4 regions of the Rossellomorea sp. NS-SX7 genome follow, and region 4 is predicted to be linked to each of the others. Evidence: predicted binding sites of a transcription regulator. Region 4 holds the regulator's gene; each other region holds the start of a gene.
What was found. Region 4 encodes Rex, which represses fermentation and respiration genes when NADH is low (regulators of the CRP and FNR family bind a similar motif). Its sites were predicted from a motif close to TTGTGAAATATTTCACAA; they were not measured.

Region 1 (4,121 bases), 1.9 Mb from region 4:
TCCTGGTAAATATGGTATAATTATTTTTGACAAATTTCCGGAGGTTTCGACATGACCTTAACCAGCAGTATCACGGACTTAATGAATAACTTTATCACTGCCCTTAAAGGGGTGATCCCGCTTGAAGTAGCCGTTTATGATCCAATTTCCTTAAAGGAGCCATATAATCAGCATAATATGGGCGTTTTAATCGGAATGACCGGAGATATCCGGGGGAGATTTCTCATTGACGGAGATGAGGAAAGTTTTCAAGCTCTTGCAGCTTCTATGTTTGGAATGCCTTTAGCAGGTGAAATGCTTGAGTCTTTTGCGGGGGAATTGGGGAATATGATCGTTGGGAACCTCGCAACCTCTATCGCACATAGCGGGAATGATGTAGATATTACTACACCGACAGTCATCGTGGGGGAATCAAAACTTTTCGGCTTTCGTCACGCCATTCAGCTTCCTGTAAAAGTCGAGAACACCGGGGAGTTTCTCATCCTCTTAATGATCGAAGATTGACCTGTAGAAAAAGCGGACGATGATTTGTCCGCTTTTTCTACAATTACATCAAATTAAAAACCTTGTATCGTCATGCCTCCATCGACAAACAGCGTCTGCCCGGTTACATAGTTACCCGCATCCGATGATAAGAACACTGCCGGACCCACCAATTCCTGCAGTTCACCAATCCTTTTTAACGGGGTGACTGCCAATATGTCGTCTACATACTCCTGATTCTTGAGAAGCTCTTTAGTCAAAGGGGTTTTAAAATACCATGGCCCTATACTGTTTACGTTTATATTGTACCTGCCCCATTCGAACGCTAATACTTTTGTCATCTGGATCATCGCGGCTTTAGTGGCTGCATAAACAACCCCTGTCCGGAGAGCCACATGGCCGGCAACAGAAGCTATATTGATGATTTTCCCGTTCCCATGCTCTTTCATATGATTTCCGATTTCCTGACTCATCATGAACGCAGATTTCAAATTGGTATCCATGATTGTTTTCCACTCTTCCTCTGTCACTTCAAATGCATTAGATCTGATATTCATTCCTGCGTTATTAATCAGGATATCGATGGTCAAATCCCGTTCTTCTATGTATTGTACAGCCTCATGAATTTCCTTTTTGGATGTTACATCCGTAGGCAGAATATAAGCATGCCGTCCCATTTCATGTATGCAGGCAGCCGTTTCTTCCAGGTCCGATTTCGTCCGCGATAACAGGACCACATCCGCTCCCGCTTCTGCCAGTCCAATACTTAATGCTCGTCCTATCCCACGTCCTGCCCCGGTGATGACAGCCGTTTTATTTTCCAACGAAAATGAAGGTAAATACATTCCACACACTCTCCTGTCATTGATTGAATCTTCTATATTTTATCATAGTTGCTTCTTATGGCTGAGCATTCTATTCTTTTTTGTGCGGTTGGGACTGCACTTGTATATGAATCTTCATTTCTGCCACCTCACCGCAATACAAACATTTTATTTTCTCATTATATAGTTGACAGCACTTTTCACAATAAAATTTCTCCACAATTCCTGCCTCCTGACAATCTTCTTCATACAGTTTATGTATCAATTATTTTTATCGGAACAGGAGAATGATCCTCTTTTAGGGAGAATTGTGTGATGAACTTCACATTTATTTCACAATTTCCCTTATTAGGTGTGACATTTATCACAGATGGACGACTATTTTTGGAATTATGATTAAGTTAATCCAGAATATCACCTAAAAGGTGAAAGGAGTGAGTATGATGGCAAATCCAGAACTGAACAGAAAGACTCAAACGAAGGTAGAAGATTCGTCCTCCCTGAAAGGGACATTTACATCCGTATTACTGCTGGGAGGATTCCTGGTCCTTTCGTGGATTGGAGTATTTTTGCTATTCATTAATCGTTTTTAAGGAAGAAGGAGTGATTGAACATGCACATGCATCGTTATGAAAAATGGTGGTTGACTCTAGGAACCGGCTCTCTTATTATCTTTTTAATCATTTTGGGAATCAGTGCTTTTCATCAAGGTCATCAGCCCCCAAGCGCCAAGGCATATATTAACCCTGAACAAGTGGATGCCATTGCACCTTTCGATCAGCCAGGACTAAATAAAGTGGAAGGCAAGGAATGGGATTACGAACTTGTACTTGTGGCTTCTACATTCTTTTATGATCCAGGTGTAGTCGAAGTGCCTAAGGGATCGACATTGAAAATAATCGCTACAACCAAAGATGTAATTCATGGCTTTGAAGTAGCCGGTACGAACATCAACATGATGCTCGAGCCAGGATACATCAGTGAATATACCACTACATTGGATCAGACAGGAGAATTTTTAGTGGTTTGCAATGAATACTGTGGAGTTGGTCATCATACGATGAAATCCATGATTAAGGTGGTGGACTAAAATGTCTGAACGTTTTATCAAAATCGACCGTAGAGACGGTAAGCTCGCAATGGCACATATCTATGTAGGATTCATCGCTTTGGCCCTCGGAGGACTGGCAGGTTTATTACAAGTACTGGTCCGTTCTGGAAGTTTCACTTTACCTGCAGGAATCGGGTATTATCAAGTACTTACCGTTCATGGGGTATTACTTGGCCTTGTATTGACCACATTCTTTATTTTAGGTTTTCAACATGCTGCCATTTCAAGAACCTCAGGCACTTATTCTGGTACTTCTCGTCTATTAGGCTGGCTCGGCTTCTGGGTAATGCTGCTTGGGACAGCTATGGCAGCTGTGATGATTCTCTTGAACGAAGCGACCGTACTTTATACTTTTTATGCGCCGCTTAAAGCTCATTGGATCTTTTATCTAGGATTGACCTTCGTGGTAGTCGGCAGCTGGCTAGGCGGAGCAGCTATGATCATGAAATATGTACAGTGGCGAAAACAGAACCCTGGAGAATCCAGTCCACTACTGACATTCATGGCTATTATCAATATGGTTCTGTGGATCATTGCGACTTTAGGTGTTGCAGGAACCGTTTTATTCCAGCTCCTTCCTTGGTCACTCGGGCTGGTCGAAAGAGTAGACGTTCTTATCAGCAGGACTTTATTCTGGTATTTCGGCCATCCGCTTGTTTACTTCTGGTTATTGCCTGCCTATATGGCATGGTATGTCATCATACCTAAGATCATCGGTGGTAAGATTTTCTCGGATTCACTTGCAAGATTATCATTTGTATTGTTTCTCTTATTCTCTATCCCTGTCGGCTTCCATCATCAGCTTGTGGAACCGGGTATTGATGCATTTTGGAAGTTTTTACAGGTCGTTCTCACATTTATGGTTGTTATACCTTCTTTAATGACTGCTTTTTCGCTATTTGCCACCTTTGAAATGTATGGACGTTCCAAAGGCGGTACAGGGTTGTTTGGCTGGTTCAGGAAACTTCCTTGGGGCGATGCCCGATTTACCGTCCCATTCATTGGAATGGCTGCATTCATCCCGGCAGGGGCCGGCGGATTGATCAATGCTTCGAACCAGATGAACCAGGTCGTCCACAATACCATCTGGGTCACTGGTCACTTCCACTTGACACTCGCCACTTCAGTGGTGTTGACGTTCTTTGGGATTTCCTATTGGCTTGTTCCTCACTTGACTGGAAGGGTCTTGACGAAAGCAATGAACAAAATGGCTATTGTGCAGGCCGTCGTATGGGCAGTTGGAATGGGTATCATGTCCGGGGCTATGCATGCTGCAGGTTTATTGGGTGCACCAAGACGTTCTTCCTTCTCTACTTACGGGGATGCGGTGCAGGCGCTTGACTGGATTCCTTATCAGGTTGCACAGGCAATCGGAGGGACGATCCTCTTTATCGGGATCATTCTCGTCTTATATATCTTCATTAATTTGGCTTTCTTCGCACCAAAAGGAGAAGAGGAATTCCCGATTGGTGAAGTAGCGGAAGGTGCAGAAAAAACACCGATGGTTCTTGAAAATTGGAAAATTTGGCTTACAGTCCTTGCCGCCCTCATCCTAGTAGCCTATACAGTACCGTTCATGGATATGTTCCAGAATGGTCCACCTCCTTCAAAAGGCTTCAGGGTCTGGTAAGAGGCTTAAAATCGACAAGAAAGACCGCTTCCAGTCCAGAAGCGGTCTTTCACTTTTATGTTACAAGGAATAT
Region 2 (4,121 bases), 490 kb from region 4:
TTTATACGAAAGTTAACGAATTAGTTCACGCTCAAGACGAGTCAATTTACCTTGAAGGCTGCCGTCATAAATGCGGGTTCCGATTTGAACCTTGATGCCGCCCAGTAAATTTTCGTCTGTCACATTGGTAATTCTTAATGATTGTTTTCCGACTTTTTTAGCAAAAGAAGATGATAATGCTGTCTTTTGATCTTCTGTCAGTGGACGTACAGAATACACAGTCGCATCTGCAATTCCACGAGCTTCATTGGTCAATTCGATGTATGCCTCAACCAAACCTGTGATCTCGCCCGTACGGTGACGGTCCGTCATGATCATAAGTGTGTTCAGGACAAACGGTGAAGCCGTTTGAAAAGCTTCCTGGATGATTGATTTCTTTTTCGCCAGCGTAAGCTTCGGATTCTCGAAAAGAGCATTTAATTCTCTGTTCTCCAAGAAAACCGCTCTTACTGTACGCAGCTCCTCTTCGATCGCTTCAAGCTGATTATGTTCTTTGGCAATATCGAAAAGAGCTAACGCATAGCGCTTTGCAACTGTAGAGTAGCTCATCGCTCTTCCCCTACCTCTTGAATATAATCGTTAATTAACTTCTGTTGATCCTCAGCAGAAAGTTCTTTCTCGATGACCTTAGAAGCAATAAGTACTGATAAAGATGCAACCTGTTTTTGCAGTGCTGCAACAGCTTGTTCTTTCTGCGTTTCGATTTCACGTTTAGCAGACTCTTTCAAGCGTTCTGCTTCCTGGCGGGCAGTAGCGATGATCTCTTCACGCTGCTCCACGCCTTGCTTTTTAGAGTTCTCGATCATAGCTTGAGCTTCCGTACGAGCTTCCTTAAGAAGCTGACGCTGCTCTTCAAGAACCTTGTTTGCTTCAGCACGGCTCTCTTCCGCCGCTGTGATTTCACCAGCGATGTGGTCTTCACGCTGCTGCATGATTCCCATCAATGGACCCCAGGCAAATTTCTTAAGAAGCGCCATAAGGACAAGGAACATCACAAGTTGGAAAAGGATATCTCCGCTGTTGAAGCCGCCACCTGCACCTAAAACGAATGCGTTAGTTAACATACTCGATTCACTCCCTTCAAGAATCGATTGGATCTTATTTTTATAAATTGAACAATCTATACTTGCAAGAATTCTTTCAGTACACAGGAATGGCGAAGATAATCGTCAAGACGAACTTCGCCATTAAACATTATTGTGTCAGTTCTATTAGCTTCCTAGAGCGATGAAGGCAATAACTACACCGATGATTGGAAGTGCCTCAACTAGTGCGATACCGATGAACATTGTTGTTTGAAGAGTACCTCTTAATTCCGGTTGACGTGCAATTCCTTCTACTGTACGACCTACGATTAGACCGTTACCAATACCAGCTCCTAGTGCTGCTAAACCAACTGCGATTGCTGCTGCGATAAGACTCATTCTAAAGTTCCTCCTTAATTTATAAGAAAATAATTTTTTATATATGTTTGTCCATAGGAATGAACAGGTATATATTAATGGTCATGACTTACTTTGTGAGACATGTAGACCATTGTTAACATACAGAAAATGAACGCTTGGATTGCCCCGATAAAGATCGAGAACCCTTGCCAAGCAAGCATCGGAGCGATTGCTCCAAGAATGCCGCCGATACCGCCGTGTACGGCCATACCTGCGATAAGCGCCAGCAGGATTTCACCGGCATAGATGTTCCCGTAAAGACGAAGACCCAATGTAAGAGTGTTTGCAAACTCCTCAATGACTTTCAACGGGAATAACCACCACATAGGTGAGAAAAAGGTGTCCTTACCGTATGCACCGAACCCTTTCATTCTGATTCCATAGTAATGGGACAGCGCCACGACCATAACCGCCAGTGTCAATGTGACCGCTGGATCGGCTGTAGGTGATTTCCACCACAACTCGTGATCATACACAACTGAGAATGGAAGACCCAGCATGTTAGATACAAAGATATACATAATGATTGTGAGACCTAAAATATGAAAACGCCCACCGGTTTTCCAGTCCATGTTACTCTTGATGATTCCTTTGACGAAGTCCATGACCCACTCGAAAAAGTTTTGCATTCCAGTCGGTTTCAGGGCTAAGCGTCGTGTCGATATGACTGCGATGATAAACACTATTGCAGATGCTACCGTGATCATCATTACGTTGGCCAGGTTGAACGTAAGGCCCATAAATTCGGCTAAAGGTGCTTCATGATTCAAATTACTTCACCTCTCTTCCCCGCTATTTATTAGTTTTAATAGTGCTGAAAAAATAATCTATCATAATGACAATGTAGGCTGTCATTAATCCCAAAATAAGACTTAGGAGATGAAAAGTTTCTGGAAAGCGGGTTACAATGATCACGCCTAGGGCTGCTGCAGCCATCCGTGAAGTCGTCCCAAGGGATCTCACTTTCTTCCCCTGTACCACCGCATCACCGAATTTACTGACTCTCTTCGTCATGCCCCAGTGCATATAAAGGCTCAAAGCCGTTCCTAAAGTCAACCCTAAGAATACTGATTTGTGGTCGGTAAATCCCCAACCCAGGACGTAAATAGCCAGCAAGTAAAATATGTATTTCCGCTGTCTATTAAACATTTGATGGAGTTCCGGCATATCTTATTATTCTCCTAAGATAAATGTCGTAAGGTACGAAGCATCGCATAGATTCCTGTTGCTAACCCAAGGAATAATCCGATGATTAAAAAGAGTGGTGCAGAGTCTGCTTGCTGGTCAACCCATCTGCCCAGAAAAATCCCCACTAAAATGGAGCCGACAAGTTGCGACAAGATCGCTGTATAAATCGCCATCGCTTTATACGGGCTTTGGTTTTTTTGACCCATTTCAACCCTTCCTATTCAAAAGAAATTTGAACGTGAGGCAAGCTGTGTAAAATTGAAGGAATTCAGAGTTTAAAAGGATTTAAAACTTGTGAAAACCTTATCATTTTACATCCTTTGTAAGCATACAATAGGGTAATATCTATGTCAATGAGTTCAAGTTAAAAAGTTCACAACCTCGCCACGTGTTTGTCGAATGTTCACATTTTTTACACATTTAATTGAAATGCGGAGGCGGCTCGCTTAGGCCCGAAAAGCATAAGATGAATTGACCGGGAAGGCGCTCTTTGCCTTCTTGGGCAATTTAGCTTATGTCTCGAGGGGCTAGCCGCCGGAGCTGGACACCACCAAGAAAAGTGGAAGGGCTTTGCTCAGAGGCGGGTGGCATAAGACGAATCGGCCTGAAAGGCGCATTTTGCCTTTTGGGCCGGTTTGGCTTATGACATGTGCCTCTAAGCCCTGGAGCTGGACACCGCTATATGCGGAAACCAGACCCATCCACCCCAAAATTTATACTATGTAACATTCAACCACGGACATCACTTCAAACCCGTAACTTCCATTCAAAATCATAGATTCCTATACACACTCCTCATTATAAAGAAATCCCCTTTCACGAGAAACCCTACATTTTAATGTAAATACTTCCATATACCTAGGGGAAACTTTTTAAAGGATCATTTGAGTTGGGATCTAGAGGCAGAGGTTTCATAATGTGGAGGCTTAAATAGAATGATTGTTAGAAGAGAATAAAATCGTGAAAAGGATCGTATATTTTGAATCAGGCTCATAAATCCCCGGAATGGATCATACTTTTTCCAGCCCCTAGGTAATCGGAAATAAATACAATATCCACTCAATTTATCTATTCACTTCCTGCAGGTTTATAAATCAATGCTAAAACTAAATAACCAATATTAAAGCCCGCCCACACTCCTCTTCATTCACGCAGTGTGGGCGGGCCGGAATCATAAATCAGTTTTATTTTGTTCCAAACAAACGGTCACCAGCGTCCCCTAAACCAGGAACGATGTAGCCTTTTTCGTTCAGCTTTTCATCAAGAGCCGCAATGTAGATGTCTACTTCCGGGTGCTCTGCCTGAATGGCTTCTACCCCTTCAGGGCATGCCACTAAACACATGAACGTGATGTTTTTCGCACCGCGTTTTTTTAGTGAGTTGATTGCTTCAACTGCAGAACCGCCCGTCGCAAGCATCGGATCAACAAGAATGAATTCACGCTCTTCCACATCGCTCGGAAGCTTTACGTAGTACTCGATTGGTTTA
Region 3 (4,121 bases), 910 kb from region 4:
CGAAATCATTGGGAAAATAAAACATATTAAAGGCCTGTCACTTCATCGCTTTAAACCGATGAGGGACGGGCCTTTTTGTGAATAGAAAGGTTAAGTTCTACCTTGGGAATTGTCCAGCTCCGGCGGCTAGCCCCTCGAGGTCATAAGCTAAATGGGCCAAGAAGGCAAAAAGCGCCTTCCCGTCCCATTCATCTTATGCTTGTCGGGGCTGAACGAGCCGCCTCCGCTTTCTTATTTCGTTCGGAATTCCGCTGTGAGTGAAGCCGTTACGCCGATTTGTCCGGGCTGAAGGGTTGTGCTCTCTTCGGCTGCTTTGACAAAGGCAGTCGGAGCATACGGTATCACAGCAGTACCGGAATGTTCAGTAATGGATTTGGGATACGGGTTCAATTGCTGACCGGATTGATTAGAAAGGGTGAGAGCTTTTTCATATGAATTTTGATAAGCAGCAGCAAGGGCCTGTTGGTAGGTCTTTGCAGGGTCGGAATTGACAAATTGAATATTCTCGACACGATTTGCTCCGCTCTTTACGGCATCATCAATGATTTTTCCCAGAGAGTCAATGTCGTTCACAGTAACCCGGAAAACATGCCTTACCTCATAACCGGTAAAGACCTGCTTTCCGTCTTCATAATTATATTGAGGAAAGATTTGATAAGTGGACGTTTGGATGTCCTTTTTCGGAATATCATTCTTCATCAGTGATTGCACAACTTTGTTTGAAATCTGGCGGTTCTGACTCTGGGCTTCTTCAAGATCTTCATTCTTTGTAACGACGCCAATAGACACAATTGCCTGATCCGGATCTACGTAGAGTGTTTGTTCCCCGGTAACCTTGATCGTTCCGCTCCGGACTTCTGTTGTTCGAATATATGATGGGTACGAATACATATTCATCGCCTATACACATGTAAAGGATCGGATCTTATCTAAATCAATGCCGAAATATACCCATCTCCAGCCGATCCATCTCCAGCCGGCAATCGAACGGCGGCCAATGAATGTTGGATAGAACCAAAACGAATCCCTTCTCAGCCAAATATAAGTGTAACGGAACATGCAGCGTCTGATGGCACCAGGGTCTACTGCGAAGGTGCTCGGTCCCCCCGGTCCAGCTTGCATGGGTGCCATTTGAGGTGTATAGTTCGGCGGCGGCCCAGGCGGCTGCTGACTACCGGAGCCTTGCTGCCCTCCAGGAGGAGGCGAGCTTGGCGGCCCTCCGCCTGGTCCTCCGCCTGGAAAACCTCCTCCAGGGAATAATTGTCTCTCATCGTACATAGAAGAACCTCCTCATAAACGAATTCTCAATAGTTTATGAGGAGGCTGCAATGGCGTGCGTGTCTATTCAATTCTCAAGTACAATCTCACAGGTTATTCCTCGAATGCTGTATCCATTATCCCTTTTAACGTCGCGGCAGAATGGTTGAATTGACCTTGTTCTTTCTCATTTAGAGGAAGCTCCACCACTTGGCGGATCCCTTCACGGTTAATGATTGCAGGAACCCCGATATAAATATCATTCTGTCCATATTCCCCTTCAAGCATTGAAGAAACGGTCAAAATACTGTTTTCATTGTTGAAAATCGCTTTCGTGATCCGGGCAAGCCCCATGGCGATCCCATAGTAGGTAGCTCCTTTCCGTTCAATGATCTGATAAGCAGCATCCCTTACATTGATAAAGATTTCATCCAGTTTGTCCTGTACCTCTTCTTTGTTCATATCAACTAATTCACTTAAGTGACTGGCTCCGATGGTCGTATGGCTCCATACAGGGAATTCTGTATCACCGTGCTCACCCATGATATAGGCATGAATGTTACGGGTATCAATGTCAAAATGCTCCCCGACCAAATAGCGCAGTCTTGCTGTATCCAAAATAGTACCTGATCCGATGACTCTTTCTTTCGGTAATCCGGAGAATTTCCATGTTGCATACGTCAAAATATCCACAGGGTTGGTAGCGACAAGAAATATGCCGTTAAATCCGCTGGCCATGACTTGTTCGACAATGCTCTTGAAGATTTTAATGTTTTTACCTACCAAATCGAGACGGGTTTCACCAGGCTTTTGATTCGCCCCGGCAGTGATCACCACGATATCAGCGTCCTGACAATCACCGTAGTCCCCGGCGTGAATTTTCATCGGAGAAGCAAATGCCAGACCATGATTGAGGTCGCGTGCATCTCCATCTGCTTTTTCTTTATTCATATCAATTAATACCAGTTCATGGGCAATTCCCTGATTTAAAAGGGAAAAGGCATAGCTAGAGCCTACAAATCCAGTTCCGATTAGCGCCACTTTATTTGTGCATTTGATTGTCATTCTTCATCACACACCTAACTTTAAGGAAGTTTTCATTGTACCCTTGGGGTATACTTTATATTGTGAATCAATTCACAAACTAATCATAACATGAATGCCTGGCTTATTCTACTTCTGAGCATATAAAAAAATACCTAAACAACGTAAAAATTTTATACTTTCACATGATTGTCATAAAATGCCGCTTTTATATAATAAAACTCTTTTTTCCTTTAATGCATTCCATTATTAAAATCCCGTCCCTCAACGCATTTAGGCCGGTCCGTAGATTTGCCTGAAGGATTTTTGCTGGGGTTCAGTGAACTATTATATAGAGGGAAGAGGTGTGAGAGATGGAATTCAGGAATGGAGATATAGGGATTCAGCCCATTAAAGAGGAAGATAAATATGTGGTAACAAAGTGGCTGTCTGACCCGAAGGTGCTTCAATACTATGAGGGAAGGGACTGTCCTTTTACACTCCAAATGGTAGAAGAAAAATTTCTCAAACCAAGTGATGGGGTTATCAGGTGCATCATCACTTATAAAGGCAAGGGAATCGGGTATCTTCAATATTATCCCATTGATGAAGAAGAGAGAAATAAATACGGATACGGTCCTTCCGATGAGGTGATTTACGGAACCGATCAGTTTATAGGTGAGCCTGACTATTGGAATCAAGGACTCGGGACCAGCATCATCAATTCTGTGAAGGGATATCTTATCGACACAGCCGGTGTTGACCGCCTTGTCATGGACCCCATGATATGGAATGAGAGAGCCATAAAGTGCTATGAAAAATGCGGATACAAAAAAATAAAACGCCTGCCTAAAAATGAAAAACATGAGGGAGTCTGGCATGATGCCTGGCTGGTTGAGTATAGACCTGAGCAGAGGAAAAGTCAGCCTGGATTACTTGAGGAGAGAATTGAAGAAGGGGTTAACCTGAGAAAAAAAGGAGATATCCAGGCTTCTATTGATCTCTTTAAAAAGATGATAGAAGAAGACCCTCTTAATGGCCATCTACATTATCAATCTGCATGGAGTCATGATGCACTCGGAAAAGAATCGGAAGCCATCCCATATTATAAAAAAGCTTTAGAACTCGGACTAAATGAGAGTGACCTTCAAGGTGCCTATGTAGGGCTTGGCAGCACATTCCGTACGTTGGGACAATATGAAAATGCCAAAAAGATTCTAAATGAAGGGATGGAAAGGTTCCCTGAGAATAATGCATTAAAACTCTTTTACAGTATGACATTACATAATGTTAAAGAGCATAGTGAGGCTATGGAAATCCTTCTTAATCTCTTGGCAGAAACATCTAGTGACCATACGATTCAGTCCTATCACAAAGCTATAAAATTTTATGCTGGTCAGTTAGATATGATTTGGGATTAGTGAGATCTTTTTTAATGCTTATAAGTAAATAAATTATACAAGTTTTTAAGAAAAGAAGTGAATGAATTGAAAACCAACATTTATTTTGTGAGGCATGCACATTCAGTGTATACCCCTGAAGAGTTGAAGAGGCCGCTATCAGAAAAGGGCACACGCGATGCAGAACGTGTGAGATCCCTCTTAAAAGATAAGAACATCCACGCTGTATGCTCAAGCCCATATAAAAGAGCGATTGAGACGGTAGAAGGAATTGCCTCACACTACGATAAAGAAATTGAAATCTATGAAGAGATGAAGGAAAGACAGCTCTCGGGGGAACCAGTCGAAGACTTCTCCCATGCGATAAAGAAAGTATGGACTGAGCCTGAATTTTCTTTCGATGGAGGCGAATCGAATAAGGAAGCGCAGAATAGGGGGATT
Region 4 (4,121 bases):
CGGTCGAACCATTTTTAGAGAGTTCAAGCACTTTGGTCGCGATCCTGTTGATGAAATAACGATCGTGGGACACAAACAAAATGGTGCCGGGATAATCGATGAGTGCATTTTCCAGCACTTCTTTACTGTCGAGATCAAGATGGTTGGTTGGCTCATCGAGAATCAGGACATTTCCTTTTTCCATCATCAGTTTTGAAAGAGCGAGTCTGGCTTTTTCCCCTCCACTTAAGGTAGAAACCGGCTTCAGAACGTCTTCGCCTGAGAAAAGGAAGTTGCCGAGGACAGTCCGGATTTCCTTCTCGTTTTTCATCGGGTATTCATCCCATAGTTCATTGAGGACGGTTTTGTTTGATGACAGATCGGCTTGTTCCTGATCGTAGTAGCTGATGGATACATTTGAGCCGAATTTAAAATCTCCTGACAGAGGCTCAAGCTTATTCACCAGTGTTTTAAGCAAGGTGGACTTTCCGATTCCGTTGGGACCGACGAGTGCAATGCTGTCCCCTTTTTTTACAGAGAAATCGATATGGCTGGAGATGTTTTCATCTTTCTCATACCCAATTGAAAGATCGTTTACTTTCAGTACATCATTTCCGCTTTGGCGGTCGATTCCGAATGAGAAGGAGGCGGATTTTTCATCTCCCAGCGGCCTGTCCATCAAATCCATGCGCTCCAGCTTTTTTCGGCGGCTCTGTGCCATTTTCGTCGTTGAGGCACGGGCGATGTTACGCTGGATGAAATCTTCAAGCTTCGCGACTTCCTGCTGCTGGCGTTCATAGAGTTTGACATCTTTTTCGTAGTCTTCTGCTTTTTGCTGAAGGTATTTACTGTAGTTTCCTACGAATTTCTTACTCCGTTTACGGGAGATTTCATACACTTGATTGACGACGCTGTCTAGGAAATAACGGTCGTGAGAAACAATCAGTACAGCGCCTTCGTAGCTTTGCAGGTAGGTTTCAAGCCAGGATAGGGTCTCGATATCAAGATGGTTGGTCGGTTCATCAAGGATGAGAATATCAGGCTTGGTCAAGAGCAGCTTACCCAGTGCAAGGCGGGTTTTCTGACCTCCGCTTAACGTGGAGATTTTCGTTTCATAGTCAAAATCTGCGAAGTTCAAGCCGTGGAGAACGGACCGGATGTCTGCTTCGTATTGGTAGCCTCCGGATTCTTTGAAGCTTACTTGAAGCTCATCATATTCTTTTAACACACGCTGATAAACGTCTGCATCTTCGTAGACTGAAGGGTCGGCCATCTTTTTCTCAAGAGCACGCAGCTGTTTCTCCTGGGCACGGAGCCCTTCGAATACAGTCAGCATTTCATCCCAAATCGATAGATCGGATTCGAGTCCTGTGTTTTGGGCGAGGTAACCGATCGATACGCCTTTAGGCTTCGTGATTTCACCACCGTCGTACGATAACTGTCCTGCAATTATTTTTAAAAGAGTTGATTTGCCCGCACCGTTGCGGCCGACGAGTGCGACCCGGTCCCTTGTCTGTATTTCAAGTTTTATGTTCGATAAGATATTATCTGCACCAAAGTTTTTGCTAAGTTGATTCACTTGTAGTAGAATCATGACGTTTCACCTCTATTTCATAGTGCTAGTGTACCGTATTTGAGAGGAAAACGGCAATCATACATGTCTATGAATGACTATTAATCTTCACACATATGGGATAGAATATAGTGTATGATGAGTATGGGACGAGAAAAAAATGTTATCTGTTATTTTTGGAAGCGTTCACAGATGCGTGGACGACCAATGTAATGGGCTTTGAATAGATGTGGGGGAATGCAATATGAATCAGGATACAACGAAAATTCCACAGGCAACGGCTAAGCGGCTTCCGCTTTATTACCGTTTTATCAAGAATTTATACTCATCTGGCAAGCAGAGGGTGTCATCGAAGGAATTAAGTGAAGCAGTGAAGGTTGATTCGGCCACCATCCGCAGGGACTTTTCCTATTTCGGTGCATTAGGGAAAAAGGGTTATGGATATAATGTTAACTATCTACTCTCGTTTTTCAGAAAGACGCTGGATCAGGATGCACTGACAAAGGTCGTGCTGATTGGTGTCGGGAATCTGGGAACTGCCTTCCTTAATTATAATTTTATAAAAAACAATAATACGAAGATCGAGATGGCGTTCGAGGTCGATGAGTCAAAAGTGGGCACGCAGGTCGGCGATGTACCGGTCTTCCACCTTGATGACCTGGAAGAAAAGCTTGAGGATCAGAATATCGAAGTGGCGATCCTGACTGTGCCGGCTTCTTCTGCTCAAAACATCACAGACAGATTGGTCTCTTCAAAAATCAAGGGAATCCTCAATTTTACGCCGGCAAGGCTGACGGTACCGGATCATATCCGGGTTCATCATATTGATCTTGCGGTTGAATTGCAATCACTGGTTTACTTTTTAAAGCATTATTCTGAAGATGACACGGAAATGTCACAAGATGGAATTATAACGGAATAGAAAATTCTGTTGCTTTACGTTATGATAGAAGAGTACAAGAGGAGGTGTCTCATTATGCCAGTAGGTCCAGGTAGCCTCATAATCATTTTAATTGTCGCTTTACTAGTTTTCGGCCCAAAGAAATTGCCTGAATTAGGGAAAGCTTTCGGTAATACATTACGTGAGTTTAAAAACGCAACAAAAGGCTTAGCAGATGACGACGACGATAAGAACAAAAGTGCTAAGTAGAGTAGGATGAATGCCATGAGTCAAACTCAAAAAGATATGACAATGTATGAACATATAGGAGAATTGCAAAAACGACTCATGATTGTAGTCGTTTTCTTCTTGTTAGCGTTTGTAGCAAGCTTCTTTCTCGCAGAACCGCTGATTCGATATCTGCAGCATGCAGATGAAGCGAAAGAGCTTACGATGAATGCTTTTCGTCTGACAGACCCACTTAAGATTTACATGGAAATGATGGTATTCATTTCGCTGATCCTCACTGCACCGCTCATATTATTCCAGGTCTGGTCATTCATCAGTCCAGGATTATATGAAACGGAGCGTAAAGTGACCCTTAGCTATATTCCGATCTCGCTGTTATTATTTCTAGGCGGACTATCTTTTTCTTACTTCATTTTATTCCCGTATGTCGTGGAGTTCATGATGACGTTGTCTGATAGTCTTGAAATTCAACAAGTAATCGGGATAAACGAATATTTTCATTTCTTGTTTCAACTGACCATTCCATTCGGGCTATTATTCCAGCTGCCTGTCGCGATGTTGTTCTTAACGAGACTAGGAATCATCACTCCGATGATGATGGCAAAAGTACGTAAGGTTGCTTACTTCATTTTGCTGGTCATCGCAGCTTTCATCACGCCGCCGGACATCGTTTCTCACTTGATGGTGACCGTGCCTTTATTCATCCTTTATGAAATCAGCATATGGATTTCGAAGATCGGATATAAAAAGGTGCTAGAAGCGGAACAGAAGCTTGAAATGGAATTATACGAAGAAGATATAAATAAGGATTGATCCCACAGGGACCAATCCTTATTTTTTATTATCAAGTTGTTTCCTGATCTTGAAATGAATCATGACCATCCTAAGCCCCGATCCGAAGTCCAGGGTAGCCAGAAAGACCAGCATATAAGTGAAAAATCCCCAACCATCATCTCTTACATTCTGAATTGCGAAGTATGTGAAAAGTATTCCGAGCAGGAGATAGATCACTCCAGAGAAAAGCGGTGATCTTCTCATAAAAACAATCCTCCAATAAATCCTTGAATTTGTTCAGCTTCTTTCATGATCTTTTGAATTTCGTCCTTATAGATAGATTGTATTAGAACGACAGATGTATTCATCGCCACATGAGCAAAAATTGGCACGAGTATTCTTTTGGTTTTTACATATAGGAAAGCGAATGTAAAGCCCATGGCTGAATACAGAATGACATGCTCCGGTTCGAAGTGGGCAAGGGCGAAAATAATTGAACTGACCAGTGCCGCAAAGAAGAAATTCATCTTTTCATAAAGGACTCCGAAGATGATCTTCCTGAAAACGATCTCTTCCAGGATCGGCCCGATCACAGCCGCGACAAGCATCGTCAATGGCACCTTCTCGATGATCCCGATGATCATCTGTGTATTTTCAGAGCCCATT

Region 1: a site for Rex is predicted at 1,618-1,635, ahead of ACUXV2_RS11675 (cytochrome c oxidase subunit 2A). Genes of this name have one in related genera too.
Region 2: a site for Rex is predicted at 2,995-3,012, ahead of ACUXV2_RS18695 (AtpZ/AtpI family protein). Genes of this name have one in related genera too.
Region 3: a site for Rex is predicted at 2,383-2,400, ahead of ACUXV2_RS04480 (L-lactate dehydrogenase). Genes of this name have one in related genera too.

Annotation. Positions count from the first base shown of each region.
Region 1 covers NZ_CM128249.1:2,331,113-2,335,233, forward strand. The annotation lists gene ACUXV2_RS11665 (chemotaxis protein CheX) at 52-504, shown strand; gene ACUXV2_RS11670 (SDR family NAD(P)-dependent oxidoreductase) at 558-1,328, opposite strand; gene ACUXV2_RS11675 (cytochrome c oxidase subunit 2A) at 1,751-1,900, shown strand; gene ACUXV2_RS11680 (cytochrome B5) at 1,921-2,397, shown strand; gene ACUXV2_RS11685 (b(o/a)3-type cytochrome-c oxidase subunit 1) at 2,399-4,048, shown strand; gene ACUXV2_RS11690 (carboxypeptidase M32) at 4,109-4,121, opposite strand, start outside.
Region 2 covers NZ_CM128249.1:3,778,088-3,782,208, forward strand. The annotation lists gene ACUXV2_RS18670 (F0F1 ATP synthase subunit delta) at 13-549, opposite strand; gene ACUXV2_RS18675 (F0F1 ATP synthase subunit B) at 546-1,064, opposite strand; gene atpE (F0F1 ATP synthase subunit C) at 1,212-1,424, opposite strand; gene atpB (F0F1 ATP synthase subunit A) at 1,499-2,215, opposite strand; gene ACUXV2_RS18690 (ATP synthase subunit I) at 2,238-2,612, opposite strand; gene ACUXV2_RS18695 (AtpZ/AtpI family protein) at 2,627-2,839, opposite strand; gene upp (uracil phosphoribosyltransferase) at 3,818-4,121, opposite strand, start outside.
Region 3 covers NZ_CM128249.1:918,698-922,818, forward strand. The annotation lists gene proC (pyrroline-5-carboxylate reductase) at 1-20, shown strand, start outside; gene ACUXV2_RS04470 (SIMPL domain-containing protein) at 232-897, opposite strand; gene ACUXV2_RS04475 (hypothetical protein) at 901-1,278, opposite strand; gene ACUXV2_RS04480 (L-lactate dehydrogenase) at 1,372-2,322, opposite strand; gene ACUXV2_RS04485 (tetratricopeptide repeat protein) at 2,655-3,701, shown strand; gene ACUXV2_RS04490 (histidine phosphatase family protein) at 3,768-4,121, shown strand, end outside.
Region 4 covers NZ_CM128249.1:11,095-15,215, forward strand. The annotation lists gene ACUXV2_RS00085 (ABC-F family ATP-binding cassette domain-containing protein) at 1-1,573, opposite strand, end outside; gene ACUXV2_RS00090 (redox-sensing transcriptional repressor Rex) at 1,797-2,474, shown strand; gene ACUXV2_RS00095 (twin-arginine translocase TatA/TatE family subunit) at 2,529-2,702, shown strand; gene tatC (twin-arginine translocase subunit TatC) at 2,718-3,494, shown strand; gene ACUXV2_RS00105 (YdiK family protein) at 3,513-3,719, opposite strand; gene ACUXV2_RS00110 (CPBP family intramembrane glutamic endopeptidase) at 3,716-4,121, opposite strand, start outside.